DNA from 4 places in the Massilia sp. CFBP9026 genome. Region 1 is predicted to be linked to each of the others. Evidence: predicted binding sites of a transcription regulator. Region 1 holds the regulator's gene; each other region holds the start of a gene.

Region 1 (7,430 bases):
GCGAGTTGTAGGCGCGGTACATTGCCAGCAGCCCTTCCGGGGTATCGACGCCCCGGTCGAGGACCTCGTCCTCTTTCTTGCGCTTCGCATTGGCCGGATTGTCCCAGGCCTTCATGATCGCCTCGCCCGCCGCCTTGCGGTCGGCGTAGGGACGGCCTGCCGTCTGGTCATCCATCGCATACACGCGTTCATGCCCCAGCCGCGCTGCCAGCTGCGCCGCGATCGACACGCTTTCGTTGGGATGGACCGCGAGCTTTTGCAGCCGCGCGACCAGGACGTCATCGAGCCCATCGCCGGTGCGGCGCTCGGCGATGGACAGGCGGAGCCACTGGACCACGGCCGACGCCTCCTCGCCGCCCGCCATGAACACGGCCGCCAGATGCCGCCGCTGGGCCGCCGAGGGCGCTGCGGGCCAGGCAGCCAGCAGCTTTTCGGCCTCGGCGGTGGCCTGCGGCACGTCGAGCCCGGTCGCCGCCCTGGCCGGCGCGGTATCCCGGCAATAGGTGTCGACCGCCTCCTGGTAGCGCGCCGCATAACGGCGCATGAAATCGCACTGCGGCCCGGAGCGGTCCTCGACCGCGATCGCCTGCGGCTTCCAGGCCGCGAGCCGTTCGTTCAGCGGAGCCAGGCTCGATGCCTGGAAGGTCCTGGGCAAATGCGCCAGGTGGGGCGAGCCGAGCACCATGATTTCGTTGACCGGCCCTGTCGTGGGGCCCTTGAGCCGGCTCGGATCGAAGGCCGGCTGGTAGTCCTGCGCGGCGGCGCTGCCGCATAAAGTCATCGAGATCAGCAGGGCACGCAGGCGCATCGGTCTTCCTTTCAAATCATGAAGGCCCGATGTTCACACCCCGTCGCTACGATGTCACGCAAAAATGGATATGCATGGAAACGTTTATGCAAGATGCCTGAGCGGATGCGCGTGCTCCGGCCACACCGGTTCGAAGAAGCGCGCCACCATCCCGGGCGTGACCTGGTCGAGCGATGGCGGATTCCATTGCGGCGCATTGTCCTTGTCGATTACCAGTGCGCGTATGCCTTCCAGCACTTCGCCATGCTCGAAATTGTGGCGCACCAGCGAGCGTTCCATGCGCAGGCAGTCGGCCACGTCGAGCGCGGCGCCGCGCGCCAGCAGTTCGTGGGTCACGCACATCAACAGGGGCGAACGCTGGCGCATGGCGGCCAGCGCCTTGTGTGCGAACGGTGTTGCGTCGCCTTCGAGCGATCCCATGATCGCGGCGACCGACGCCGCGCCGAAATGCGCATCGATGCTCTTGCGCCGGACCTGCAATTCGCTTGCCCCCGCCATTGCAGCAAACGGCGCCGCGAAGGCGCGGATCGCCGCCGGCAGCCCGGCGCCTTGCGTCGACGCGATCAATGCCTTCAGGTCAGGCAACTCGGCGCTTGGCACGAACACGTCGGCCAGGCCGATATACAGCGCGTCGGCGGCGCCGATCGTCAGTCCGGTCAGGCCCAGGTAGTTGCCCAGCTGTCTCGGCGCATGCGACAGGAAGTGGCTGCCGCCGACGTCGGGGAACAGGCCGATGTTCACCTCGGGCATGGCCATCCTGGTACGCTCGGTCACGATGCGCAGCCCGCAATCCGGGCCGCCCTGGGCGATGCCCATGCCGCCGCCCATCACGACGCCATCCATGATGGCGATATAGGGCTTCGGATAGAAATGGATCAGGTGGTTCAGCGCGTATTCTTCGGTGAAGAAATCCTCGAGCAGCGCGCTGCCGCCCATCGGCGACGCATGGCCGACCTCATGGAAGAAGCGGATGTCGCCGCCCGCGCACAAGGCCTTCTCGCTGCTGCTGGTCAGTACGACCGCCTCGACCTGCCCGTCATGCTCCCAGGCGCGCAGCACGTCGGTCAGCGCGCGCACCATCTCGAGCGACAGCGAATTGAGCGCCTTTGGGCGGTCCAGGGTGATGATGCCGGTGCGGTTGGCGATGCGGGTCAGGACGTGGTCGGTCATGGCGTGATCCGTAATGGAAAGACATGCATTTTACCGAACACATAGATGCGCGTAGTACCGGGGAGGCTGGATGCAAAAAGGGCGTCCCCTCAGACGCCCTTAGCTAGTGTGAGCCCTGCGCCTGATCAGGCGACAGCAGCGTCTTCGCCGTCGATTTCCGGCATGCGTTTGATCGAAGTACGGCTATGGTCTTTCAGTTGCTGCTTGTGTTTGAGGATCTGTCGGTCCAGCTTATCCATCAGCGTATCGATCGCGGCGTACAGGTCTTGTGCAACGCTTGCCACGTGCAGGGTCTTTCCCGACACCTGGACGTTGATCTCTGCTTTCTGCCTTTTTTCTTTTTCAGTGAGGTTGTCGACGGCCAGGAAGACGTGGGTGTCGATCACCTGGTCGAAATGGCGAATGATGCGCTCGAGCTTATTCTGAACGTATTCACGGATGGCGGGGGTTACTTCGAGATGATGGCCACTGATTGTGAGGTTCATACACACTCCTTTGAAAATGTTGCACCGTGTGGACCGCACCAACGCGACAAGGCACGACGGGTGTGGACGGCGCAGTTACAAGGACTTGCGGAGGCTTACAGGGGGTATCTTGAGGGCTTCACGGTATTTTGCAACCGTGCGGCGCGCGATGACCATGCCTTGTTCCCCGAGCATCTCCGCGATCTTGCTATCGGATAAAGGGTTCCTAGGGTCTTCTGCTCCTGTCAATTGTGCGATGAGCGCACGGATTGCCGTCGAGGATGCTTCGCCTCCCGCCTCGGTGGCAACGTGGCTGCCGAAGAAATACTTCAACTCAAACATGCCGTGCGGGGTCAGCATGTATTTCTGGGTTGTGACACGAGAAATTGTGCTCTCGTGTAGGCCTAGTGTATCAGCTATCTCACGTAAAACAAGGGGCCGCATGGCAACCGCGCCATGGGAGAAAAAATTGCGCTGGCGCTCGACGATGGCCTCCGCCACACGCAGGATGGTGTCGAAACGCTGGCGCATATTCTTGATGAGCCACTTCGCTTCCTGCATCTGCGCGCCCATCTGCGCCTCGCTCTTGCCCTGCTTGAGCAGGCTGGCGTACAGGCTGTTGACGCGCAGGCGCGGCATCACGTCGGGGTTCAGGGTGACCGCCCAGCCGCTCTTGGAACGGCGCACGATCACGTCCGGCACCACATAGTCCGACACGTTCGAAGCGAACGCCGCGCCCGGGTGCGGATTGCATTGGCGCACCACGGCCTGCACCTCGCGCAAGTCTTCGTCGTCGCAGTCGAGCGCTTTTTTCAGCTTGCTGTATTCGCGCTGGGCGAACCAGCTCAGGTAACCCTCGACGATCTTGAGGGCCATGCGGCGCGTGACCATCGGCACACCCGGCATGCGCCGGATCTGCAGCGCCAGGCACTCGGCCGCGCTGCGCGCGCCGACGCCCACCGGGTCCATGCTCTGCACCAGCGCCAGCGCGCAGCGCAGCTCGTCGATCTCGATATCGAGCTCTTCGGGCAACCGCGCGTGGATCTCGTCGAGCGGTTCCTCGATGTAGCCGTTGTCGTCCAGCGCATCGATCACCAGCTCGGCCAGCGCACGGTCGCGCGCCGACAGGGTGGCTTCGCGCACCTGTTCCATCAGGTGTTCGCGCAGGGTGATGGCGCAGGCTTCCAGTTGCGGGCGGCCGTCCTCGTCCTCGCCGCCGCTGCCGGAAGACGGCGCACCGCCCTCGCTCCAGTCGGCATCAACGCGATCGTTGTCGGCGCCGCCCTCGAAACCTTCGCCATCCTGCGCCGGCGCACCCTCGCCCTCGGCCTGCTGGCCGGGCGCCGGCGGCGCTTCGCCGCTGGCGGGTGCATTGTTGATCGCGCCATCGGCCAGCAAACGCACCGACCGGTCGAGCGGATCGTCGAGCCGCTCGAGCAAGGGGTTATCGCCCAGTATCTGCTCGATCTCCTGGTGCAGCTCGAGCGTCGACAGTTGCAGCAACCGGATCGACTGCTGCAGTTGCGGCGTAAGCGCGAGGTGCTGCGAAGTGCGGAGTTGCAGGGACTGTTTCATCTAGGCGTCGCTCACATGCGGAAGTGTTCACCCAAGTACACGCGGCGCACCGACTCGTCCGCGATGATGTCGTCAGGGCGGCCGGAGGCAAGCACCGCGCCCTGGTTGATGATGTAGGCGCGGTCGCAGATGCCAAGCGTCTCGCGCACGTTGTGGTCGGTGATCAGGACACCGATCTGGCGCTCCTTCAGGAAGCGCACGATGCGCTGGATCTCGATCACGGCGATCGGGTCGACGCCGGCGAACGGTTCGTCGAGCAGCACGAAGCGCGGATTGGTCGCCAGCGCGCGCGCGATCTCCACGCGGCGGCGTTCGCCTCCCGACAGCGACAGCGCCGGATTCTCGCGCAGCTTCTCGATCTGCAGGTCGGCCAGCAGGGTGTCGAGGCGCTCGTTGATCTGGTCTTTCGACAGCGGCTTGCCGTTGTCCTTCTGCAGCTCGAGCACGGCGCGGATGTTCTCTTCGACCGTCAGCTTGCGGAATACCGAGGCCTCCTGCGGCAGGTAGGACAGGCCCAATACGGCGCGGCGGTGGATCGGCAGGCTGGTGATGTCGGTGCCGTTGATGTCGATCGAGCCGGCGTCCGACGGCACCAGGCCGACGATCATGTAGAACGAGGTCGTCTTGCCGGCGCCGTTCGGGCCCAGCAAGCCGACCACTTCACCGCATTCGACCTGCAGCGACACGTCGCGCACCACCAGGCGCTTGCCATAGCTTTTCTGCAGGCCCTTGACGACCAGGGTGCTGCAATCGCCCAGCTCCATCGGGATTGCCGTCATTGCGCTCCTCCGGCTGGGGTGCGCTTGGGCGAGAGGATCAGGGTGCCGCGACCGCCGCCAACCTTGCTCTGGCCGCTGACGTCGTTGCGCACGGTGGCCACTTCCTTGCGGCTGTCATACGAGATGAAAGGGCCGGTGACCTGGTTGCTCAGTTGATCGTTTTCCAGTTCCTTGATCAGGGCATTCGAGTACAGGCGCACCAGCTCGGCGCGCTCGTCGTACTCGATGCGCTCGGCCTGGCCCTCGACCCACAGGTTGGGACCGCCGTCGCGCTTCTGGCGGAACGTGGTGAGCTTGCCGTTGTTGGCGGTGAGCGTTACCGTCATATAGCCTTCGGGCGTTTCCCTGACCACGGCGCGGTCGGCCTTGAGCAACAGCGTACCGCGGGTAAGGATCACGTTACCAGTAAGGGTACGCACGCCGTTGACCCCGTCGAGATCGGCGGAATCGTATTCGACCTGCGCGGGCTTGAGCGAGTCGGCACGTTCGGCGGCTGCCGTCAGCGACAGCAGGGAAAGGAGTACGGCGGCAAATAATTTTTTCATGATAGGGAATGCTGGTCCTGGGTTATCACACGGTGCAGGGCTTACTGGCGCGGGCGTGGCGGATAGATTATCTGGCCTCGGCTGGACATGTGCACTTGCTGGGTGGCGTTGTTGGCGACCATGCCGGTGCCTTTCACGCTCGATGCCCCAAGCTGCAGGTCAACCGGGAGGTCGGTCTTGACGATCTCTTCGTCGGGTAGCACGGTCAGCGCCTGGCTACGCAAGTGCAAGGACTCGCTCTGCGCGGTCTTCGGGCGCTGCAGGTCGACGTCGCCCATCAGTTCGACCCGGTGCTCTTCGTGGAACACCTGGGCGTTCCTGGCGACCACCGTCATTGGCGGGCGGCCCGGCTCGACGCCGCGCAGCAGCGGCTGGTCGACATGCGAGACGTCGCCGCGCGGGATGTGGGCCAGGTGCTTGCCCGACAATACATAGCTCGGCTGGCCATTCTCGGTCATGCGCACGAACGAGAAATTCTCGACGATGTAGTCCGGTTCGTCCGGCGGCCCGCCCAGCTGGGCGTCGATGTCGGAGGCCTGCATCAGTTGCAGCAGCCAGAAGCTGCCGAAGGCGAAGAAGACGCCGATCACGATCATCGCCAGGAGATTCCAGCGATGCGCGGTACGCTTGTTTTGGACGATGGTGGCCATGGTGCGTGACCTCAGGCGAAGTACGGCGCGAGCGCCTGGTCATAGGTGCCCTGGGCGCGCATCACGAGATCGCACACCTCGCGCACCGCGCCGCGGCCGCCGCCATTCTTGGTGACGTAGTGCGCGCGGTGCTGCACCTCTGGATGGCCGGACGGCACCGCGACGGCGAAGCCGACGCGCGCGAACAGCGGCAGGTCGATCACGTCGTCGCCGATGTAGCCGCACTGCTCGGCGGTGAAGCCGGTGGCCTCGAGCAGCTTGGCGAAGCCGATGCGCTTGTCGTGGATGCCCTGGTGGACGTGCGAGATGCCCAGATCGGCCGCGCGCTTGACGACGATCGGCGACAGGCGCGCGCTGATGATCGCGGTCTGCACGCCGGTCTTGTTCAACAGCTGGATGCCCAGGCCGTCGAGCACGTTGAAGGTCTTGGTGACTTCGCCGTCGGGACCATAGGTCAGGCTGCCGTCGGTCAGCACGCCGTCGACGTCGAAGATCATGACCTTGATGCGGGCCGCGCGTTCCATATGGGCCAGCGGGGTAATGGCGGGAATGAATTCACTCATCAAATCACCTTGGCGCGGGTCAGGTCGTGGATGTGCAGCGCGCCGACCAGGCGGTCGTCTTCATCGACCACCAGCATCTGGTTGATGCGGAATTCTTCCATCACGGCGACGGCGTCGACCGCCAGCTGCTCGGGGCGCACGCGGCGCGGGTTGGCGTGCATCACGTCGCGGATCTGGATGTCCGAGAAGTCGTGCATGCGCTCGATCACGCGGCGCAAGTCGCCGTCGGTGAACACGCCGACCGGACGGCCTTCGGCGTCGACGATGGCGGTCATGCCGAGGCCCTTGCGGGTGACTTCGAGCAGCGCTTCGACCAGCGAAGTTTCGGGGCGCACGCTCGGCACCGCGTCGCCGCTGCGCATCACGTCGCGCACATGGGTCAGGAGGCGCCGGCCCAGCGCGCCGCCCGGATGCGACAGCGCGAAGTCTTGTTCACGGAAGCCGCGCGCGTCGAGCAGCGCCACGGCCAGCGCATCGCCCATGGCGAGGGTGACGGTGGTGCTGGTGGTCGGCGCCAGGTTGAGCGGGCAGGCTTCCTTGTCCACCGCGATGTTCAGGTGCACGTCGGCCAGCTTGGCCAGGCGCGAGGCTGGTTTACCGGTCATGGCGATCACGCGTGCGCCAAGACGCTTGACGGCCGGCAGGATGTCCAGGATCTCTGACGATTCGCCCGAATTGGAAATCGCGATCAAGACGTCATTTTTGGTGACCATGCCCAGGTCGCCGTGCGCGGCTTCGCCCGGGTGCATGAAGAAGGCCGGGGTGCCGGTGGACGCCAGGGTGGCGGCGATCTTGCGGCCGATGTGGCCCGACTTGCCCATCCCGGACACGACCACGCGGCCGTCGCAGGCCATGATCAGCTGCGCGGCGCTCACG
Region 2 (7,430 bases), on a different contig from region 1:
AACGCGGAACGCTTCGCCGAGAAGCTCAAGGAAAACCTGGACTACCACAACCACGTGCTGGTCAACTACCTGGGCGGCGAAGCAATCGACTTCCAGACCACCTACGACGATGCGATGGCCCTGGTGCCGCGCCTGCGTCCGATGGTCGCCGACGTGTCGTCGCTGCTGTACGCAGCCCACAAGGCCGGCGGCAAGCTGCTGTTCGAAGGCGCGCAGGGTTCGCTGCTCGACGTCGACCACGGCACCTATCCGTTCGTCACTTCGTCGAACTGCGTGGCCGGCAATGCCGCCGCCGGCGCCGGCGTCGGCCCGAACATGCTGCACTACATCCTGGGCATCACCAAGGCCTACACCACCCGCGTCGGTTCGGGCCCGTTCCCGGCCGAACTGCCGACCGAAGAAGGCGTGGGCGAGCACCTGTCGCGCATCGGCCATGAATTCGGCACCGTGACCGGCCGCGCCCGTCGTTGCGGCTGGTTCGACGCCGCGCTGCTGCGCCGCTCGGTCCAGATCAACGGCGTGTCGGGCATGTGCCTGACCAAGCTGGACGTGCTGGACGGCATCGAATCGCTGAAGCTCTGCACCGGTTACAAGATCGACGGCCGCGAGGTCGACATCTTCCCGGTCGGCGCCGAAGAAGCCGCCCTGTGCGAGCCGGTGTACGAAGAAATGCCGGGCTGGACCGAGACCACCGTCGGCGCCAAGTCGATGGAAGAGCTGCCGGCCAATGCCCGCGCCTACATCAAGCGCATCGAAGAACTGGTTGGCGTGCCGATCGACATGGTGTCGACTGGTCCGGACCGTGAAGAAACCATCGTCCTGCGTCATCCGTTCGCAGCATAAATCAAGAAGAATCTGGAGTAGAAGATGAATACCCCCGTATCGACGGACAAGGACCTGTGGGTCTCCTGGGATGAATACCACCGCCTGATCGAGCGCCTGGCGCTGCAGGTTTATGAATCGGGCTGGAAGTTCGATCAGGTGCTGTGCCTGGCGCGCGGCGGCGTGCGTCCTGGCGACGTGTTCTCGCGCATCTTCGACGTGCCGCTGGCGATCCTGTCGACCAGCTCGTACCGCGAAGAAGCCGGCACCAAGCAAGGCGACCTGGACATCTCGAAGTACATGACCATGACCAAGGGTCCGCTGGCCGGCCGCGTGCTGCTGGTCGACGACCTGGCCGATTCGGGCGTGACGCTGCGTAAAGTCAGCCAGCACCTGACCGAGAACTACCCGCAAGTGACCGAAGTGAAATCGGCGGTCATCTGGGTCAAGGGCACGTCGTCGATCCGTCCGGATTACTTCCTGGACGATCTGCCGCACAATCCGTGGATCCATCAACCGTTCGAAGAGTATGACGGCCTGCGCCCGCACCAGCTGGCGGCGTGGTTGAAGAAATTCGAGAAGTAAGCAGACCGCTGCAGCTACCCAGTTAGCCGCCGCCCGCCCGTCGTCCCCGCGCAGGCGGGGACCCAAGTTTTTCAGCGCACCACTTGCTTCAAGCGAAGTGGCTGCGCAAGCGAGCTTGGGTCCCCGCCTTCGCGGGGACGACGTCGTTTCGGGCCTCTGGTAGTATTGCGTCACCAAAACTTTTGGCATCCCAACAATAACAAGCCATGACCCAAAGCTTCTTCCAGACCTTTATCCTGCTCATCCTCGTCACCGACCCGTTCGGTAACGTTCCCCTGTTTGCCGCCGCCCTGAAAGACACGCCGATCGAGCGCCGCAACAAGATCGTGATCCGTGAGTGCGGCATCGCCTTCCTGCTGCTGTTGACGTTCATGTTCTTCGGCAAGCACTTCCTCGAAGCGCTGCACCTCTCTCCCGTCGCACTGCGCATCGGCGGCGCCGTCATCCTGCTGATGATCGCGATCCGCATGATCTTCCCGCACCCGGACGGCGTGCTGGGCAAGAGCGAAGGCGGCGAGCCCTTCATCGTGCCGCTGGCGATTCCCGCGCTGGCCGGTCCGTCGGCGCTGGCGACGGTGCTGCTGTTTTCTTCCACGAGCTTCACCGACACGATGGTGCACGTCGCCGCGCTGGCTGCCGTGGGCATCGTGTGGCTGATGGTGTTCCTGAGCGCCGAGAAGCTGCAGCAAAAACTCGGCCCGCAAGTCATGACCGCCTTCGAGCGCCTGATGGGCCTGATCCTGACGGCGATGTCGATCGAGATGCTGCTGGGTGGCATTCGCGAATTCGTTCAGTCGCTGTAACTGTCGGGTTTCTTTACAGTGATCGTGGTGTAGGGTGTGATGCAACTTTAGTTGCTTGATTCCTAAGGAAATTGTTGGTGTGGTGTGCTTTTTGCTTAGGCAGAAGCACCTTCCTTTCGATGGGAGGACACAAGACCAACTATTTCTGAAGGGATGTCAGATGAAATTCGCAAAACAACTTGCCGCCACGTTCGTCCTGGCGGCCGCGGTCATCGCACCGGCCAGCGCCAATATCGTCGTCGACGGCAGTTTCGAGGCATTCGGCGACGAAGGCGCATGGCAAACCGAGAGCTGGAGCCAGTACCAGCGCGGCACGCAGGACGGCGGCTTCTCGGCGGGTACCGGTTGCACCATCGGCACCAATTTCGGCTGCACGCTCAGCCAGACCCTGACCACTGTCGCCGGTCAGCGCTACGACCTGAGCTTCTGGCTGTACGCCGACGGCGTTGTCGACAGCAATGGCAACATTGTGTCGAATTTCGATAACGGCTTGCGGGTCTGGTTCGGCGACGAGATCGTCCAGACCATCATCAATTTCCCGACGACGAATACGAGCGGGAGCTTCAACCCCGGTGGACCTTCGACGCTGATCACCATCAGCAATATCCTGGCGACTTCCGCATCGACCGTCCTGCAGTTCGCCGGCTACCACAATCCGGCCGGCATCTATCTCGACAACGTCGTGGTCGAGGCAGTGCCTGGCGAAGAGCCGGGCGAGGTGCCGGAGCCGGGCACGCTGTCCCTGCTCGGCCTGGCAATGGGCGGACTGGCGCTGGCGCGCAGGCGCCGCGTGCGTGCCGGCTGAGGAGCAGGTCCTGCCGTCCTGAAGCCATCTGTGCAGGACTCGCCACCGCATTGACTCCCGTCAGATGGCGTTCCTTGACTTCGTCCTCGTGAAAATCAATCATCGTTTACTCCCGGATGTGTTCAGAGGAGGTCTCGATGAAATCCGTAATGCGTGTTGCCGCGGCAATCCTGCTTGCGGTGGCGGTCGCCGTGCCGGCAAGTGCCAATATTGTCCGCGACGGCAGTTTCGAATTGAACGATGGCACGTGGGAACTCACCGAAGGCTGGTTTCTGGGCGACGCCGGCCGCGGCGCGCAAAGCGGGGTCAACTCGCTCAGTACCGGCTGCTTCGGGCCCGAGTTCTCCTGCTTCGCCACCCAGGTCCTGCCGACGACGATCGGCCAGCGCTACGACCTGAGCTTCTGGCTGTACGCCGACGGCGTGATCGGCCCGGGAGGCTTCCCGATATTTCAGTTTGATAATGGAATACAGGTGATGTTCGGCGACGCGCTGGCCACGGCCATCTACAACTTCCCGACCACGAACACGTCCACCGATATCACGACGGGCGGCCCGTCCACGCAGATCGTCATCCGCAACCTGCTGGCGACATCGGCGTCGACCATCCTGCAGTTATCCGGCTACCACGACCCTTCGGGCATCTTCTTCGACGACGTCTCGGTCGAGCTGGCGATCAGCCAGATCCCGGAGCCAGGAACCTTGTCGCTGATCGGCATGGCGCTCGGCTGTCTCGGTCTGTGCAGGCGGCGGCGCGCGCGGGGAGACTGAGCGGCAAGCAGCCCTGTTCCGGTCATCCGTGCGGGAGTCGCCGGACAAATCTGTCACACTGCAATTGCGTAGACTGTACGCGACTCCCGGCACAAGAATGAATCAGGAATCCGCGTTACCGACCGAATGGCTGCCCTTTCTCAGCGGGGGAGGGGTGATGGGCGCGATGATGCGCGCCCACGACTGGTCGGCCTCGCCCCTGGGGCATCCGCGCACCTGGCCGCAGGCGCTACGTACGACGGTCGGCCTCATGCTCAACTCGAAGTTCCCGATGTTCGTCGCCTGGGGCGGCGAGCTCGGCTTCCTGTACAACGACTCCTACATCGCGATCCTGGGCGACAAGCATCCGGCCGCGCTCGGCAGGCGATTCCACGACGTCTGGGCCGAGATCTGGCTCGACATCCATCCGCTGGTCGTGCGCGCGCTCAAGGGCGAGGCGAGCTATATGGACCGCCTGCCGCTGCGCATGCGCCGTCACGGCTACGACGAGGATACCTGGTTCCGCTTTTCCTACTCTCCGGTGCGCGACGAGGACGGCACCGTGGCCGGCATGTTCTGCGCCTGCGTCGAGATGACGGGCGAGGTGCTGGCCCAGCGCTACCGCGAGGAAGAGAATGAGCGCCTGGTGACCTTGTTCGAGCAGGCGCCCGGCATCATCGCCGTGCTGCGCGGCCCGGACCATGTGTTCGAACTGACCAACCGCTCCTACCTGCAGCTGGTGGGCCACCGCGCGCTGGTGGGCAAGGCCGTGCGCGACGCGCTGCCCGAGGTGAAGGGACAGGGCTTCTTCGAGCTGCTTGACCACGTGTACCAGACCGGCCAGCCGTTCGTCGGCCATGCGGTGCCGCTGCGCGTGCAGCGCGACCGCGATGCGCCGCTGGAAGAGCGCTTCATCGACTTCGTCTACCAGCCGATCCACGACCAGCACGGCAAGGTCTCCGGCATCTTCGTCGAAGGCAGCGACGTCACGGCGCGCAAGCACATCGAGGACGAGCTGCGCGCCGCCAACCGCCAGAAGGACCAGTTCCTGGCGATGCTGGCGCACGAGCTGCGCAACCCGCTGGCGCCGATCACGACGGCGGCTCAGCTGCTGCAGCGCGGCCAGATGGACGCGCCAGGCATCCAGCGCGCCAGCGACATCATCGCGCGCCAGGCCCAGCACATGACGTCCCTGGTCAATGACCTGCTCGACGTCTCGCGTGTGACACGCGGCCAGGTGACCATCACCAGGGAGGCGCTGGAAGTACGCGAGATCGTGGGCGCCGCGGTGGAGCAGGTGCGCCCGCTGATGGATGCGCGCGGCCACGAACTGCACTGCGAGATCGCCTCCGGCGCGCTGCGCGTGGAGGGCGACCGCACGCGCCTGGTCCAGGTGGTCTCGAACATCCTCAACAACGCCGCCAAGTACACGACGCCGGGCGGATGCATCGTGCTCAGCGCGCGCATCGAGGCGGGCGACGTGCGGGTGGCGGTGCGCGACAACGGGCAGGGCATCGATCCGCCGATCCTGCCCTACATTTTTGACCTGTTCATCCAGGCCGAGCGCACGCCCGACCGCTCGCAGGGCGGCCTGGGGCTCGGCCTGGCGCTGGTCAAGAGCCTGGCCGTGCTGCATGGCGGACGGGTGGAGGCGCATAGCGAAGGCCTGGGCAAGGGCAGCGAGTTCGTGGTGTATCTGCCGTGCCTGGCCGCGGCGCCGGAAGCGGGCCCGCCGCGGCTCGACGTGCAGTCGCGTGGGGCGCGCGGACTGAAGGTGCTGGTGGTCGACGATAACGTCGATGCGGCCCAGATGCTGGGGACGCTGCTGGAGATGAGCGGCTACGAGGTCAAGGTCGAATACGACGGCAAGGGAGCATTGGCGAGCGCGCTGCAGGCGCCTCCGGACGTTGCCCTGCTCGATATCGGCCTGCCCGACATCGACGGCCACGAACTGGCGCGCCGGCTGCGGGCGATGCCCGAAACCACGCAGGCGATGCTGGTGGCGCTGACGGGGTATGGGCAGGAGGAAGACCGGCAGCGTGCGCACCATGCCGGATTCGATCATCACATGGCCAAGCCGGCGGATCTGGCGAAGCTGCTGGAGTTGCTGGCGGCGGTGGCGGTGTAGGGCGTCAGCACCGTACGAAGGTAATCCTGTCCGCTGCCAAAAAACGTCGTTCCCGCGCAGGCGGGAACCTAAGTCGCCTGCTGAGAGACTACGTTTGAGGCAGTCGACATAGCGTCAGCGTTAGGTTCCCGCCAAGGCGCCCGGCGAGGGCGGGAACGACGGGCGAGCGTTGCGAACTGGCGGGTGCGTTACTTGCCCAACATCGACACCACATTATCCGCCCCCGGCGCCCCGAACGCCTGCTGCTTGAGCACATGCAGCTGATCGCGCACCTGCGCCGCCTTCTCGAACTCGAGGTTCTTGGCATGGTCGACCATGAGCTTCTCGAGGCGCTTGATCTCCTTGCTGATCTGCTTCTCGCTCATCGACTCGACCTTGGCCGTCGCCGCATCCTCGTGCACGCCCTCGACCATGGCCTTCTGCGCGGCGCTGCTGTACACGCCGTCGATCATTTCCTTGATCTTCTTGTGCACACCCTTCGGCGTGATGCCATTGGCCTCGTTGAAGGCGATCTGCTTGGCGCGGCGACGCTCGGTCTCGTCGATCGCGCGCCGCATCGAATCGGTGATCTGGTCGCCGTACAGGATCGCCACGCCGTTGAGGTTACGCGCCGCGCGGCCGATGGTCTGGATCAGCGAACGTTCGGAGCGCAGGAAGCCCTCTTTATCTGCATCGAGCACCGCCACCAGCGACACCTCGGGCAAGTCCAGGCCCTCGCGCAGCAGGTTGATCCCGACCAGCACGTCGAAGGTGCCCAGACGCAGGTCGCGCAGGATCTCCACGCGCTCGACCGTATCGATATCGCTGTGCAGGTAGCGCACCTTGATGCCGTGGTCGCCCAGGTATTCGGTGAGCTGCTCGGCCATGCGCTTGGTCAGCGTGGTGACCAGCACGCGCTCGTCCTTGGCGACCCGGTCGTTGATCTCGCTCATCAGGTCGTCGACCTGCGACAGGGCGGGGCGCACGATGATCTGCGGGTCGACCAGGCCGGTGGGACGCACCACCTGCTCGACCACATTATCGGCCTTGCCCTGCTCGTAATCGGCCGGCGTGGCCGAGACAAAGATCGTCTGGCGCGCCTTGCTCTCGAATTCCTGGAATTTGAGCGGGCGGTTGTCCAATGCCGACGGCAGGCGGAAGCCATAGTCGACCAGGTTGGTCTTGCGCGAGCGGTCGCCGCTGTACATGGCGTTGAGCTGGCCGATCATCACGTGCGACTCGTCCATGAACATCAGGGCGTCTTTCGGCAGGTAGTCGATCAGCGTCGGAGGCGGTTCGCCCGGCATCGCGCCGGACAGGTGGCGCGAGTAGTTCTCGATGCCCTTGGTAAAGCCGATCTCGGCCATCATCTCGAGGTCGAAGCGGGTGCGCTGTTCGAGGCGCTGCTCTTCGATCAGCTTGTTCTGCTGGCGGAATTCCTCGAGGCGATCGCGCAACTCGGCCTTGATCGACTCGACCGCGCGCAGGACCGTCGAGCGCGGGGTCACGTAGTGCGAGCCCGGATATACGGTAAAGCGCGGGATCTTCTGGCGTACGCG
Region 3 (7,430 bases), on a different contig from region 1:
GTGGCTGACATGCTGGAGGCCGCCGGCTGGCCGGTCGAGCGCCATGCGGTGCCGGCGCAGGAGGTGCGTGACCACGGCCTGGAGAGCATCACCAACCTCATCGTGCGCCGTCCGTACAGCGCCGGCGGCCCGACGCTGGCGCTGAACGCCCACGGCGATGTGGTGCCACCGGGTGAGGGTTGGAGCAAGCCGCCCTACGGCGCCGTGATCGAGGACGGCTACCTGTACGGGCGCGCGGCGGCGGTATCCAAGAGTGACTTCGCCACCTATGTGTTTGCGGTGCGCGCGCTGGAGGCGCTGGGCCTGCCTCTATCGGGCGCCGTCGAACTGCACTTCACCTACGACGAGGAAGTCGGCGGCCTGCTGGGGCCGGGCAGGCTGCTGGCCCAGGGCCTGACGCGGCCCGACTACGTGATCGCGGCCGGCTTCGGCTACGGCATCGTCACCGCCCACAACGCCTGCCTGCAGCTGGAAGTGACCGTGCACGGCAGGGCGGGGCATGGCGCGATGCCGGAGACGGCGGTCGACGCGCTGCAGGCCGCGACGAAGGTGCTCAATGCGATCTATGGCGAACTGCCCGCGCTGAAGAAGATCCGCAGCAACGTGCCCGGAATCGGTTCGCCGACCATGATCGTCGGGCGCATCGACGGCGGGACGAATACCAATGTGGTGCCGGGGAAGGTCGTGCTGCGCATGGATCGGCGCATGATCCCCGAAGAAGACCCGGTGGCGGTGGAGGCGCGGGTGCGCGCCCTGATCGAGGAGGCGGTGCGCGGCTTGCCCGGCATCCGCCTCGAGATCCGGCGCCTGCTGCTGTCGCAGGCGCTGCGGCCCTTGCCGGGCGTGGCGCCGCTGGTGGAAAGCCTGCAGCGTCATGGTCGCGCGATCATGGGCGAGGAGATTCCCGCGCACGGCACGCCGCTGTATGCGGATGCGCGGCTGTACGGCGAATATGGCATCCCGGCGGTGCTGTATGGCGCCGGGCCCCGTACGGTGGAAGAATCGAACGCCAAGAAGGCCGACGAACGCCTGCTGCTGGAAGACTTGCGCAAGGCGACCAAGGTAGTGGCCTTGACCTTGCTGGATTTTCTCGACCCGAGGTCTTAGAACATCGCAGAGCCGAATTTATTGTTAGCCCCAAAACGTCGTTCCCGCGGAGGCGGGAACCTAAGTCATTTAGCGCGCCACATAGTCAAGCGAAGCGGCAAAGCTGAAGACTTGGGTTCCCGCCTGCGCGGGAACGACGTGTCAGCGGTGCGGATTATTTCTGCTTGAGCGAACGCTCGAACAGCTCCTGAATCCGGCGGTACTGGTCATACCACGCCTCCGGCTGCACATAGCCGTGACGTTCCAGCGGATAGCTCGCCAGTTCCCACTTGTCCTTCTTCATCTCGATCAGGCGCTGCGCCATGCGCACCGAGTCCTGGTAGAACACGTTATCGTCGATCATGCCGTGCGAGATCAGCAGGTGGCCTTTCAGGTTCTGCGCGTACTCGATCGGCGACGACTTCTTGTACGCCTCGGGATCGATGTCCGGGGTGTTCAGGATGTTGGCGGTGTACTCGTGGTTGTAGGTGGTCCAGTCGGTCACCGGGCGCAGCGCGGCGCCGGCCTTGAAGGTGTCCGGTGCGCGCATCAGGGCCATGAAGGTCATGAAGCCGCCGTAGCTGCCGCCATAGATGCCGACGTTGGCGGCGTCGCCCTGGTGCTGGTTCACCATGTATTTGACGCCGTCGACGTAGTCTTCCAGTTCCGGATGGCCCATCTGGCGGTAGATCGCGGTGCGCCACTTGCTGCCGTAGCCTTTCGAGGCGCGGAAGTCCATGTCGAGCACCACGTAGCCATTCTGCACCAGCAGGTTGTGGAACATCTGCTCGCGGAAGTAGTTCGGATAGCGCTTGCTGACGTTCTGCAGGTAGCCGGCGCCGTGCACGAACATCACGACCGGATACTTCTTGCCCGGCTCGAGCTGGGCCGGACGATACAGCTTGGCCCACACCGGATCGCCGCCGGCGCTGGAAGGCACGGCCACGTACTGCGGCTCGATCCACTCGCGCGCCTTGAATTCCGGGGTGCGGGTGTCGGTCAGCTTGCTCGCTTCGCCGCCGGAGACCGGCACGGTCGCGATCTGGATCGGAGTGTAGCTGGACGACCAGTGCACCAGCAGCTTCTTCTCGTCCGGCGACAGGGCGAACTTCTCGACGCCATCGAGCTTGGTCACTTCGCGGACGTTGCCACCGTTGGCGTTGACTGCGCAGACTTCGTAGTCGCCCGGGGTCTCGCGGTTGCACAGCATGTAGGCGGTGCTGCCGTCATAGGTCCAGCGCACGTCGCTGGCTTCCCACTTGCCGGTGGTCAGGGCGCGCGGCGCGGCTGCACTGGCGCTGTCCTTGGTGTACAGGTGCGAGTAGCCGCTTTCTTCGGACAGGTACCACAGCGTGCGGTTGTCCGGCAGCCAGCCGAATTCGGCGTTGTCGTAGTTGACCCAGGCGCCGTCGGTCAGGCGGTGCAGGGGTTTGAGCGTCGCGGCGCCCAGGTCGACGCTGGCGATCCAGCGGTCCTTGTTGTCCACCGCGCGCAGCATGACGGCGACGTTGGCGCCGTTGGCGCTCCAGTCGATCGCGTTGCGGCCGCCAGAGACCACCACCGAACGGTTGCCCTTCAGTGGATCTTTTTTAGCGGCGGCGCGCAGCTCGGCCAGCGGGTCGGTGGTGATGCCCGGCAGGGCGTCGAAGGCGATGTCCTGCACCTTGTTGGTGCGCAGATCGACCAGTTTCAGTGCATGCGGCACCGGCATGTTGCGGCCGACGCGGGTGCGCACGTCTTCGGTCTCCTCGAAGCCCGACTCGTTCACGTAGCGCGGCATCTTGCCGGCGCGGCCCTTGTCGGCGCCTTTGGCGGCGGTAACCACCAGCAGCCAGCGGCCGTCGGGCGACAGCGAGCTGCCTTCGATGGTGACCTTGTCGCCCAGGTAGATCTGGTTCGGCGCCATCGAGGCGTCGGCGCGGCGCAGTTCATCGGTGCGGGCGCGCAGGGCGTCGCGGTCATCCTTCTGGCGCTTGAGGTGCTCGATCAGGCGCAGCTCGGTCGAACGGTAGGGATCTTCCTCAGGCGCGTTCGGGTCCTTGGCGGCGCGCGGCAGGGCGGCCGGGCCGGTAACCTTGCTGGTACGGTCCCACACATACCAGTCGTTGCCGACGCGGTACTGGACCGCGCGTTCGTCCGCCGTGTACTGGGCGGCGGTGATGCGGCTGGCGCCGCGCGTCACCTGGACCAACTGGCCCGACTTGAGGTCGCGCTCGAACAGGTCGTTATTGCGCAGGACCAGCATGCGGCTGTTGTTGCGGTTGTAGACGACGTCGGCGCTGTCGACCTTCGGCAGCTCGGCGTCCTTTACCAGCTGGGCCTTGCCGGCCGCGACCTGGAACACGTCACGCACCGGCGAACCGGTGCGCTTCTGCTTGTAGTACACCTGCTTGCTGTCCCAGCTGAACCAGGCGTCTTCCACCGGGGTGCCGATCCAGTCTGGATGGCTCATGGCCTGGTCGAGGGTGATTGGAGTGGATGCCGCCGCCGGCAGCGCGATCAGTGCGGCGAAGGAGGCCGCAAACAGGGTAAGTGCAGGTGTTCGCATGTAGAGTCTGATGAGTGAAGAGTGGCTTGGTTGCCAGTAATGCTCGCGAGAAATGCGCATGCATTCTAGCGCAGGCACTCATCAGGACTGCGAAATGTGACAGGTTTTTTTTGCTGTAAAGACAAGCGCCGGCGGTACGTAAGTACGGCCGGCGCTGGATTTGGAGCGGGTATCGCGGCGCTGGTGCGCCGCAATGAGGCCCTGTATTACATGGCCTTGAACGGGCCTTTTGGCGGACGCGGCAGGAACATGGAGACACGTGCGGCCACGGCGACGACGGCCAGGGCGATGGTAATGTATTCGAGCGGGTGCATGATTAACCCCGCACTGCCGGAGCGTAGCCGCCGTGGGCGACGTACAGGTCTTGCGAGAAGCTGCGGATGGCCGAGATGGCTGCCGCGAAGAAGCTGGTGCGTTGGATAGCTGCAGTCATAATTGTTCCCCTGAGATAAATACTTCGATGTTGCGTTGCAGTATAGGGGCGTCCTCGTCATAAACAAACTTTAGATTTGTGATTCCAGCGATGCGTTTGGTGAATAGCTGTAAAGTTGCTCTCACGCAAGATATTCGCTTTGCGAATATCTTAAGCAACGGGTTTTGCATAAGAAGGGCATGGGCGCTTATCGATGCTCGCGCCTGGTGCGAATCTTGCATATCGTAAGCACATGAAATCGCGAGACAGTGCTTCACCACACCTGCGGATCGTCGTCGTGCTTTCCGCCACAGCACCCGGGATCGACCCGGATGCCGCCCAGGCCGCGCAGACGCGGCGCAGCACCGCGCTGCGCATCGGCCTGCTCGAATCGGGATACGACCTGATCGCCTCGCTGCCGGCCGACGTCTTCCTGCCCGAGCGCATCGCCCAGCTGCAGCCCGACCTGATCATCGCCGACAGCGAGTCCGACGCGCGCGACGTCCTCGAGCACATCGTGATCGCTACCCGCGACGCGCGGCGGCCGATCGTCCTGTTCACGGAAGACGATGCGCCGGCCAGCATGGACGCGGCGATGGATGCCGGCGTCTCGGCCTATATCGTGGCCGGCCTGCAGGCGGAGCGCGTCAAGCCGGTGCTGGACGTGGCGCTGGCGCGTTTCCGGCGCGAGCAGAAGCTGCTCGATGAGCTGAGCGACACGCGCCAGAAGCTGGCGGAGCGCAAGACCGTCGACCGCGCCAAGGGCCTGCTCATGAACCGCTACAGCCTGACCGAGGAGCAGGCCTACCAGCGCCTGCGCACCCTGGCGATGAACAAGAACCTGAAGCTGGCGGAAGTCGCGCAGCGCCTGATCGACGTGGAAGACCTGCTGGGCTAGGCCACGCCGATTCTATATACAAGACAAGGAGACGTATGACATTGGCAGGCAGAGGCGCCTGGATCGCCGGCACCGACCGCCCCGAGATCGAGACCGTCCGCATCGGCTTCATGCCGCTGGCCGATTGCGCGCCGCTGGTGATGGCGTCGGTGCTGGGCTTCGACGAACAGTACGGGGTGCGCTTCGAGCTCACCCGCGAGCTGTCCTGGACCGCCATGCGCGACCGCCTGATCGGCCAGCAGCTCGACGCGGCCCATGCGCTGTACGGGATGGTCTATGGCATCCAGAACGGTATCGGCACCCAGCAGTGCGATATGGCGGTGTTGATGAACCTGCACCAGAACGGCCAGAACATCACGCTGTCGCGCGCGCTCGCCAACGCCGCCCTCGACCCCGGAATGCTCAGGCGCGAGGTGGACGAGAAAGGGCGCAAGCTCACCCTGGCCCACACCTTCCCGACCGGGAATCACGCGATGTTCCTGTATTACTGGCTGGCCGCGCACGGCATCGATCCGCTGGTGGACTGCCAGGCGGTGACGGTGCCCCCTAGCCAGATGGCGAGCAGCCTGGCCTCCGGCCATATGGATGGCTTCTGCGCCGGCGAGCCATGGGGCCAGCGCGCCCAGCGCGAGGGCGCCGGGGTCCAGGCCGCGTCGAGCGAACAGATATGGCCGAACCATCCGGGCAAGGCGCTCGGCACGCGCGCCGACTTCGCCGCCAGCCACCCGAATACCTGCCGCGCCATGATCTCCGCGTTGCTGGAGGCGACACGCTGGCTCGACGCCTCGCGCACCAACCGCGAAGCGGCGGCCGAGGTGCTGGCCAGTCCCGCCTACGTCAATGCCAGCCGCGAGACGCTGCAGTTCTGCCTGGCCGGCAGCCATATCGACGAGCACCGGGAAGGCGGCGGCTGGCGCGGCCACAACGGCCTGCGCTTCCATGCCGACGGCGAGGCCAACTTCCCGTGGCTGTCGGACGGCATGTGGTTCATGACCCAGCACCGGCGCTGGGGCCTGCTGCGCGAAGCGCCCGCTTACCTGGCGCTGGCGGCCCAGGTCAACCGCATCGACCTGTATCGCGAGGCGGCCGAACGCACCGGCACGATGCTGCCCAGCTCACCGATGCGCAGTTCGACCCTGCTCGACGGCCGGGTATGGGACGGCAGCGACCCGCAAGCCTGGGCCGGCGCACCATCCGGATCTTGAACGCAGTGCAGGCGGGTGCATCATCGTGGGGAGCGATGCACCGCAATGCAGCATCCGGATGTGATCCATTTGCGTACGCTCCCTGAAGCCCCGGTGGCACGCCTCTTGCTCATACCAATGACAGGATCAATGGCGATTCTTCTCACGAACATTTTCACTTAGCTGGCCCAACGCGGGGACGGCAACAGGACAACGGCGTCCGCAGCTACTGCCCCCGGCAGCAAGCGCGGACGCCTTTTCGTTTTTCAAAGGAAGAACAATGGCCAGCAAAGCAGACAGCATCAAGCTCTTTTCCTTCCAGGGGGCGCCGATGCGCGCCTTCCACCTGACCTGGGTCGCCTTCTTCATCTGCTTCTTCGCCTGGTTCGCCTGCGCGCCGCTGATGCCGGTCATCAAAGGTGAATTCGGGCTCTCGATGGAGCAGATCGCCAACATCAATATCGCGGCGGTCGCGATCACCATCTTCGTGCGTCTGCTGGTCGGCCCGCTGTGCGACCGCTACGGCCCGCGCAAGACGTACACCGGTTTGCTCCTCATCGGCGCGATTCCCGTGCTGGGCGTGGCGATGGCGCAGAGCTACGAGGCCTTCCTGCTGGCGCGCCTGGGCATCGGCGCGGTCGGCGCCAGCTTCGTCATCACCCAGTACCACACCTCCGTCATGTTCGGACCCAAGGTCGTGGGCACCGCCAACGCGGCGGCCGCCGGCTGGGGCAATGCGGGCGGCGGCGCGGCGCAGGCAGTGATGCCGCTGATGCTGACCGCGATCGTGATGCTGGGCGTGAGCCAGTCGCTGAGCTGGCGCCTGGCGCTGGTGGTGCCCGGCGTGATGATGATCGTCATGGCCTTCTTCTACTGGCGCTACACGCAGGACTGCCCGGCCGGTAACTACGACGACTTGCGCAAGACCGGCCTGATGCCCGAGGGCGGCGGCAAGGGCGGCTGGGCGAGCTTCGTCGCCGGCTGCCGCAACTACCGCGCCTGGCTGCTGTTCGTCACCTATGGCGCCTGCTTCGGCATCGAGATCTTCATCCACAACATCGCCGCCGTGTACTACGTCGAGCACTTCGACCTGTCGCTGGCGCAGGCCGGCATGGCGGCCGGCAGCTTCGGCCTGCTGGCGCTGTTCGCCCGCGCGCTGGGCGGCTGGCTGTCGGACAAGGCCGCGCTTTCCGGTGACCTGAACCGCCGCGTGACCGTGCTGTTCGTGCTGATGATCGGCGAAGGCCTTGGCTTGCTGTGGTTCGCCCAGGCTGAGGGCGTGGTGTTCGCGGTGGTCGCGAT
Region 4 (7,430 bases), on a different contig from region 1:
TGGTCGTGGTCGACACCGATGGCGGTGGCAACGTCCCGCTCGGCATCCTGACCGATCGCGACATCGTGCTGGCCGTCGTCGCTCCCGGGCTCGACCCGGCCAGCCTGCTGGCCGGCGACATCATGAGCGACGACCTGCTCACCGCGGGCGAATCCGACGACGTCTATGAGACCATCGAGCACATGCGCCTGCGCGGCATCCGCCGGGTGCCGGTCGTGGATGCCCAGGGCAACCTCTGCGGCATCGTCAGCGCCGACGACCTCCTCGAGTTCCTGGCCGAAGAGATGAGCGAGCTGTCACGCATCGGCTCCTGGCAGCAATCGCATGAGCGCCGTGTGCGCCAATAGCTGCCTGCCGGCAAGTCCTGTCAACTGGGTTGGCGTATAGGTCACGGGCAAGACGCCCGTCTGCTACCATCGTGGAGCAGGCGGGACGGTTGGCGTCCCGCCGAGTAGACGGGACACCATGGATTCGAGATTTCAGTTGCGCGGGATGGCCGCGCATATAGCAGCGGGCTGCCTGGCCCTGGTCATGATCGCGCCGGCGACCGCCGCCGCCCCTGCAACCCCAGGCGCCAACAAGGCCGCCAGCGGCGCGGCCCTCCCCAAGGGCGTGACCCTCGGCCCGTCGGTCGAAGGCATCACCGAATACCGCCTGGCGAACGGCTTGAAAGTGCTGTTGTTCCCGGACGCCTCGCGGCCGACCGTGACCGTCAACGTCACCTATCTGGTCGGTTCGCGCCACGAGAACTATGGCGAGACCGGCATGGCCCACCTGCTCGAGCACCTGCTGTTCAAGGGCGCGAAGAACAACCGCGACATCACCAAGCAGTTCTCCGAGCGCGGCATGCAGTTCAACGGCACCACCTCGCTCGACCGCACCAATTACTACGAAGTGTTCCAGGCCTCGCAGGAGAACCTGGACTGGGCCTTGCAGATGGAGGCCGACCGCATGGTCAATTCCTTCGTCTCGGCCAAGGATCTCGCGTCCGAGATGACCGTGGTGCGCAACGAGTACGAAGCCGGCGAGAACGAGCCCGGCAACGTGCTGTTCAAGCGCATGCAGAGCGTCGCCTACGACTGGCACAGCTATGGCCGCTCGACCATCGGTAACCGCAGCGACATCGAGAACGTGCGCATCGAGAACCTGCAGGCTTTCTATCGCACCTACTACCAGCCCGACAATGCGGTGCTGCTGGTGGCCGGCCAGTTTGACGAGCGCACGACCCTGGCCAAGATCAACCGCCTGTTCGGCGCGATCCCGAAACCGAAACGCACGCTGCCGGCCTTCTGGACGGTCGAGCCGACCCAGGACGGCGAGCGCAGCTTCGCCGTGCGGCGCCAGGGCGATATGCAGTTCGTGGCGGTCGGCTACAAGATCCCGTCCGACCTGCATCCCGAGGCCGAGGCGCTCGGCTTCGCTGCCGAAATCATGGGCGATGCGCCCAACGGACGCCTGCACAAGCTGCTGGTCGAGACCGGCAAGGCCAGCCAGGTGTTCAGCTTCGGCCAGACCGGCTATGCGCCGGGCCTGCAATTCTTCGGCGCCGTGGTCAAGCTGGGCGAGCCGATCGAGCCGGTGCGCGAGGCACTGACCCAGGCAGTCGAGGAACTGGCCAGCAAGCCGCCTACTACCGAGGAACTGGAGCGGGTGCGTCGCTCCTGGCTGAACACGGTCGAACGCAGCCTGAACAATCCGCAGGCGGTGGGCGTGGCCCTGTCCGAACCGGTCGCCCTGGGCGACTGGCGCATGTACTTCGTGGGCCGCGAGCGCGTGCAAAAGATGACGGCCGAACAGGTCGCCGCGAGCGCAGGACGTTATTACCTGCGCAGCAACCGCACGACCGGCACCTTCATCCCGGAAGAAGCGTCCAAGCGCGCCGACCTGCCGCCGGCGCCCACGGTGGCTGAGGCGATGAAGGACTTCAAGCCCGCCGTCTCGAACCTGGTGTCGGAGAATTTCGAGCCGAGCCAGCAGAACATCATGAAGCGCACCACCCTGACGACCGCCGGCGGCGTCAAGCTGGCCCTGCTGCCGAAAAAGAACCGCGGCGAGACCGTGACGGTCGACCTGCGCCAGCACTTCGGCGACGAGAAAAGCCTGTTCGGCAAGGGCACGACCCAGGCCCTGACGAACCTGATGCTGATGCGCGGCACGGCCCGTTATACGCGCGCCGAACTGGCCGACGCCTTCGACAAGCTCAAGATCGCCGGCAGTCCCACCCATTTCCAGACCACGCGCGCCAACCTGGCGGAGGCGCTCAAGCTCGTCGCCCATGTGCTCAGGGAGCCGGATTTCCCTGAATCCGAATTCGAGCAATTGCGCCAGCAACTGCTGGTCGGCATCGAAGCGGGCCGCAACGAACCGCAAAGCGCGGCCGTGCGCGCGCTCAGCCAGCACTTCAATCGCTATCCGCGCGGCGACATCCGTTATTCGCCGAGCCTGGAAGAGCAGCTCGAAGAAGCGAAGGCGGCGCGCCTCGCGGACGTCAAGGCCTTCCACGGCCAGTTCTACGGCGCCAGTCCGGCCGAGATGGCCATCGTGGGCGACTTCGATCCGCAGGAAATCACGCCGCTGGTCAATACCCTGTTCGGCGCCTGGAAAGCGCCGCAGGCGCACGCGCCGGTGCTGGTCGCGCATGCCGAGGTGGCCCCGGTGGTGCGCACCTTGAATACCCCGGACAAGGAAAACGGCTTCTATATCGCACGCCTGAACCTGGACCTGAACATCGACGATGCCGATTATCCGGCCCTGACGCTGGCTAACTACATCTTCGGCGACGGCGGCCTCAAGTCGCGCCTGATGGACCGCATCCGCCAGCAGGATGGCCTGTCGTATGGCGGCGGCTCGGACGTGTCGCCGGGCACCCTGGACCGCGCCGGCAGCTTCACGATCAATGCGATCGCGGCGCCGCAGAACCTCGCCAAGCTCGACGCGGCGGTGCGCGCCGAGCTGGCGCGTGCGCTCAAGGACGGCTTTACTGCCGAGGAACTGGCTGGCGCCAAGTCGGGCCTGATGCAGCAGCGCCTGCAGTCGCGCTCGAACGACGGCGCGCTGGCCTCGGGCTGGACCTCCTTCCTGTACCGCGGCAAGACTTTCGAAGCATCGGCCGAGCTCGAACGCAAGCTGGGGGCCGTGACCTTGCCTCAGCTGAATGCCGCATTCCGCAATGCGATCGATCCGGCTAAGCTATCGGTATTCATGGCGGGCGACCAGGCAAAGGCAAATGGTCCGGCGACACCCGTAGTTACTATGCCGTAACTACAACAGTTTCCTGACAAAAACTCTCTGGATTGTGACAATGCACGAAGCCATGCGTTAAAATGTTTCTTTTCGGAAGCAAAAGTTTCATCCAGGGAGCATCATGAAGGCCATCAGCAAGCAGCAGCCAGGCGGTTTGTCGTTCACCGGCAAGGTCGTTTTGGTTACCGGAGCCGCCAGTGGCATCGGTCGCGCCATCGCCCTGGCGTTCGGCCGTGCCGGCGCCAGCGTGGTCGTGGCCGACGTGTCGATCGACGGCGGGCACGCGACCGCGGCGATGATCGTGGAAAACGGCGGCAAGGCGCTGTTCGTGCAAAGCAACGTCACCCGCGCGGGAGACGTCGAAGCACTGGTCGAGAAGACCATCAATTACTATGGCCGTCTCGACTTCGCGATCAACAATGCCGCGGTCGAGGAAGAGCGCCAGCCGCTGGCCGACGCCGACGACGAGCAGTTCGACCGCATCATGAACGTCAACGTCAAGGGCGTCTGGCTGTGCATGAAATACCAGCTGCGCCAGATGCAGAAGCAGGGCCATGGCGCGATCGTCAATATGGCCGGTATCGCCGGCCTGGTCGGCAGCCCTAACCATGCGATCTACGGCGCCAGCAAGCACGCGGTGGTCGGCCTGACCAAGAGCGCCGCCGCCGAGTACGCGCGCGAGGGCATCCGCGTCAACGTGCTGTGCCCGGCCGCGGTCAAGACGCCGATGCTGGCGCGCGCCTTCGAACGCGATCCGGGCATCGAGAAGAAGCTCAAGGCGGCGCATCCGATGGGGCGCTTCGCCGAGGCGGGCGAGGTAGCGCAGGCTGCACTATGGTTGTGCTCGGACATGGCGTCCTACGTGAACGGCCACGAAATGGTGGTCGATGGTGGTTTCACCGCCGTTTGAGCCGGTTTTCTTGTCGGAAATCTTTACAGTGCGCCGCGTATTTACGATCCGGAAAATCCCAAGTCCCTGTTTTTAATCAAGTATTTCCTAGTGGCATAAATTATGCTTATTGGTTGGATGTCGCCGCATGTGACTAACGCATTTCCATCTAGTGAGACCAACTTGAAAAAGACTTTTGCCGCACTGGCGCTCGCCGCCGCCCTGATTCCTGTCGCAGGCGCCCAGGCCGCCGTGATCAGCTTCAACGACAGTATCGGAGTCACGGAAACGGATTGGTCCGAGACGCTGCGTTTCAGCAAGTTCAACACCAAGCTCGGCACCCTCAATTCGATCAAGTTCGACTTGAGCGGCTTGGTCAGCGGCGCCGGCTTCGCCGAAAACCGGGGCAGCAGCGCGGCGAAGGTCACCCTGACACTGGGTTCGACCATCGAGCTGACCCGCCCGGATGGCAGCACGCTGGTCGTGGCCAACCCTGTATTCGACCAGCTTTACAACCTTGGCCGCTATGACCGTGTTCTCGACTTCGCTGGCACTTCCGGCGTCAATACCGGGACGGTCGAGGCAAGCAAAGCCGAATCCTTCCTGAGCAGCAGCGCCAGCGATTTCGCCCTGTTCTCGGGTAAAGGTTTCATCGAGCTCGGCCTGAGCGCGCTGGGCACCTCGTTCGCGAAGGGGCCAGGCAACGTGACGACCGGATTCGACACGTACGCATCCGGCGCGGTGCAGGTCACGTATGACTACACCCCATTTGCCGAAGTTCCGGAACCAGCCACGCTGGCGACCATGCTTGCCGGCCTCGGCCTGATCGGGGCCGTGCGCCGCCGCCGCCAAAGCAACAAGGCGTAATCCCGACACGCGCCGGCGCGCTGCCGGCAGCGGAAAAACCGTCATTGCCTACCTCGGCATGACGGTTTTTTTCATGAAGCGCCGCTTCAGTTGTGGATGTACTTGGCGAACACGTCGCTGAAGTCGCGTTTGGTGTGCGTATCGAGCATGGCCGTGTTCAGCGCTTCCAGCAGTTCGCCGTACTGGCTGACCAGGCTGCCGGCCCCCGGCGCGATATTGAGCTTGTGGACCGAGGCGGTGGCGTCCAGCGTGCGCAGCGCATTGTCGCGGCAGACGGCATCGCGCCGTTGCTGCTTGCCGATGGTGGTCAAGGCCTTGTAGATGTCCTTCAGCTGTTCGATGAAGGATTTTTTGACGTCGATTGAGAACTTGGTGTCGTTGACGTTGAACTTGAGTTCGATGTCCATGTCGAGCGTGCCGGCGGTTTCGATGCTGACATTGGTGATGAGGTTCGACGAATACTCGTAGCGCTTGATCGAGCGCTTCGAGGACACGGCCGAATCGCCGTCGACGTGGATCAGGGCAAGATTGGTGAAGCAGTACTCGTCCTTCTTGCTCTTGATCAGGAAGAAGATCTGCTCACCGTCCTCGGTGAACAGGTAGTCGTCAGCATCGACCTTGCTGTAGTCCGCCGGTCCGACGATGACACCGATATCGCTTAACCCCAATGCTTCCGCCGCCATTCTCTTGAACATGATCGTCCTCGTGTGGTGAAAAAGGATAGATTAGCATTACTTCATCGGGCTGCGGGCATCAGGCTGCGGGCATCAGGCTGCAGTGAGCTCGGCCACGAAATCATAGGTATCGCCGCGAAAATACGAGCGGCAAAACTCCACTGCACGTCCGTCGCGCAAGAAGCCCAGCCGTTCCACGCACAGGCCGGCATCGCCTTCGCGCGCATCGAGCAGGCGCGCCTGTTCGGCGCCCAGCAGCAGGGCCGACAGGCGCTGCAGCGCGCGCACCGGACGGTTGCCGGTCGCCTCGAGCGCCTCGTACATCGAGTCGCCCACCGCGTCGAGCGAGGGCAGGGCAAAGGCGGCGATGGTAGCGTACTCCAGGCACATCGGCGCATCGTCGGCGTAGCGCAGGCGGTTGAAGCGGTACACCGGCGTGCCCGGCGACAGCCGCAGGCGCAGCGCTTCCTCGGGCGTGACCAGGCCTTCCGAGCGCTTGAGCCAATTGCTTTTCGGCACTCGCCCACGGGCGCGCATGTCTTCCGAGAACGAACTCAGCTTGGCGAAATTCTTTTCGATGCGCGTGTTGAGAAAATTGCCGGAACCGGCGCGCCGCACCAATAGACCGTCGTCGACCAGGCTGTCGATCGCCTTGCGCACCGTGATGCGCGAGATGCCCAGCTCCAGCGCCAGCTGGCGCTCGGCGGGCAGGGCGCTCGAGGGGCCGTAGACGCCGTTGTCGATCGCCTGGCGCAGCGCGCGCTGCAGTTGCTGGTAGAGCGGCAGCTTGCCGGCGCCGGCGGCGAGGCTGGCCTTGGCGGCATCGTGCATCAGTTGGACGAGTGGATTCATTCAGCAGGCATGGAGGCGGGAGCCCCCATCATACCGCAGGCCGCCTGCCGCTCAGGGCAGCGGATGGACGAGGTTGACCAGCATGGACAGCCCGACGAAGCAGGCGGCGGCAAGGATTTCGTGGCGCCGCGTCTCCAGGCGCGCGCCGGTGACGGCCCAAGCAATCAGGGCGCAGGCGACCAGCGGCGTCAGGAAATTCGCGTCGAGCGCCTTGCCCAGTTCGCCATGCACGAGCTGGTGCATGCCCTCGGTCATGCCGCTGAACAGATTCTTGATGCCCAGGTAGCGTTCGAGGGGGCCTGGCGACAGGCCGAGCAGTGCTTCGGCGCGTACCAGCGGATTGGCCGGCAGCCAGGCCAGGGCGGCGGTCGCCAGCAACAGGCCCAGGCGACCGGCGACCGTCCGGATCATGCGATACGCGGCTTGCGAACGATGAGATAGATCGGCACCGCGACGATGCAGATCAGGAAGGAGAACAGGCCCCAGCCGATGCCGCTCATGCCACGCGCCTTGGCATCCTTGCCGATCAATACGCCAATAATCGCTGCGATGATGAGTCCGCCAACTGCTTCCATATCAGATGATCCCCAGTAGTGTGTTTCCATAATTCTACTGAGAATCAACTGTGTAAAACTCGCCAATAATCACGCCCGCCGCCGGCCGCGCGCCATTATTTCGGGCGCGGATCCTTCAAGGGCTGGCTGACCACGGCGACCCGGCCCGCGCGCACTTCGCGCACCGCGGTGGCCACCGCGCGCGCCACGTTGCGCGTCTCTTCCTGCACCGCGGTGTCCTTGTCGAAGGTCTCGTGGCTGTCGGCATACGATTCGTAATAGCCGATGTAGCGGTCGAGCTGGCCGAAACTGCCCGAGTTGATCAGGCCCATCCATTCAAGCCAGTCCGAC

Evidence for each region. Region 1 encodes sigma-54, which starts transcription at its own class of promoters, with help from an activator protein. Its sites were predicted from a motif close to TGGCANGNAANCTGCTTT; they were not measured.
Region 2: a site for sigma-54 is predicted at 2,291-2,308, ahead of SOM28_RS16420 (PEP-CTERM sorting domain-containing protein). Genes of this name have one in related genera too.
Region 3: a site for sigma-54 is predicted at 4,272-4,289, ahead of SOM28_RS11665 (ANTAR domain-containing response regulator). Genes of this name have one in related genera too.
Region 4: a site for sigma-54 is predicted at 4,245-4,262, ahead of SOM28_RS22695 (choice-of-anchor E domain-containing protein). Genes of this name have one in related genera too.

What each region holds. Positions count from the first base shown of each region.
Region 1 is NZ_JAXCWH010000012.1:17,913-25,342, forward strand. It holds gene SOM28_RS23410 (DUF5694 domain-containing protein) at 1-808, opposite strand, end outside; gene SOM28_RS23415 (enoyl-CoA hydratase/isomerase family protein) at 893-1,978, opposite strand; gene hpf (ribosome hibernation-promoting factor, HPF/YfiA family) at 2,104-2,463, opposite strand; gene SOM28_RS23425 (RNA polymerase factor sigma-54) at 2,539-4,017, opposite strand; gene lptB (LPS export ABC transporter ATP-binding protein) at 4,029-4,781, opposite strand; gene lptA (lipopolysaccharide transport periplasmic protein LptA) at 4,793-5,341, opposite strand; gene lptC (LPS export ABC transporter periplasmic protein LptC) at 5,383-5,991, opposite strand; gene SOM28_RS23445 (KdsC family phosphatase) at 6,003-6,554, opposite strand; gene SOM28_RS23450 (KpsF/GutQ family sugar-phosphate isomerase) at 6,554-7,430, opposite strand, start outside.
Region 2 is NZ_JAXCWH010000006.1:207,491-214,920, forward strand. It holds gene SOM28_RS16405 (adenylosuccinate synthase) at 1-843, shown strand, start outside; gene SOM28_RS16410 (phosphoribosyltransferase) at 868-1,407, shown strand; gene SOM28_RS16415 (MarC family protein) at 1,614-2,210, shown strand; gene SOM28_RS16420 (PEP-CTERM sorting domain-containing protein) at 2,371-3,015, shown strand; gene SOM28_RS16425 (PEP-CTERM sorting domain-containing protein) at 3,153-3,785, shown strand; gene SOM28_RS16430 (hybrid sensor histidine kinase/response regulator) at 3,883-5,892, shown strand; gene uvrB (excinuclease ABC subunit UvrB) at 6,081-7,430, opposite strand, start outside.
Region 3 is NZ_JAXCWH010000004.1:121,884-129,313, reverse strand. It holds gene SOM28_RS11675 (M20/M25/M40 family metallo-hydrolase) at 1-1,107, shown strand, start outside; gene SOM28_RS11670 (S9 family peptidase) at 1,262-3,634, opposite strand; gene SOM28_RS11665 (ANTAR domain-containing response regulator) at 4,300-4,944, shown strand; gene SOM28_RS11660 (CmpA/NrtA family ABC transporter substrate-binding protein) at 4,980-6,149, shown strand; gene SOM28_RS11655 (MFS transporter) at 6,409-7,430, shown strand, end outside.
Region 4 is NZ_JAXCWH010000011.1:37,421-44,850, forward strand. It holds gene SOM28_RS22680 (CBS domain-containing protein) at 1-347, shown strand, start outside; gene SOM28_RS22685 (M16 family metallopeptidase) at 466-3,261, shown strand; gene SOM28_RS22690 (SDR family oxidoreductase) at 3,365-4,153, shown strand; gene SOM28_RS22695 (choice-of-anchor E domain-containing protein) at 4,316-4,999, shown strand; gene SOM28_RS22700 (PH domain-containing protein) at 5,086-5,694, opposite strand; gene SOM28_RS22705 (GntR family transcriptional regulator) at 5,767-6,525, opposite strand; gene SOM28_RS22710 (DUF2752 domain-containing protein) at 6,577-6,936, opposite strand; gene SOM28_RS22715 (hypothetical protein) at 6,933-7,130, opposite strand; gene SOM28_RS22720 (flavodoxin family protein) at 7,196-7,430, opposite strand, start outside.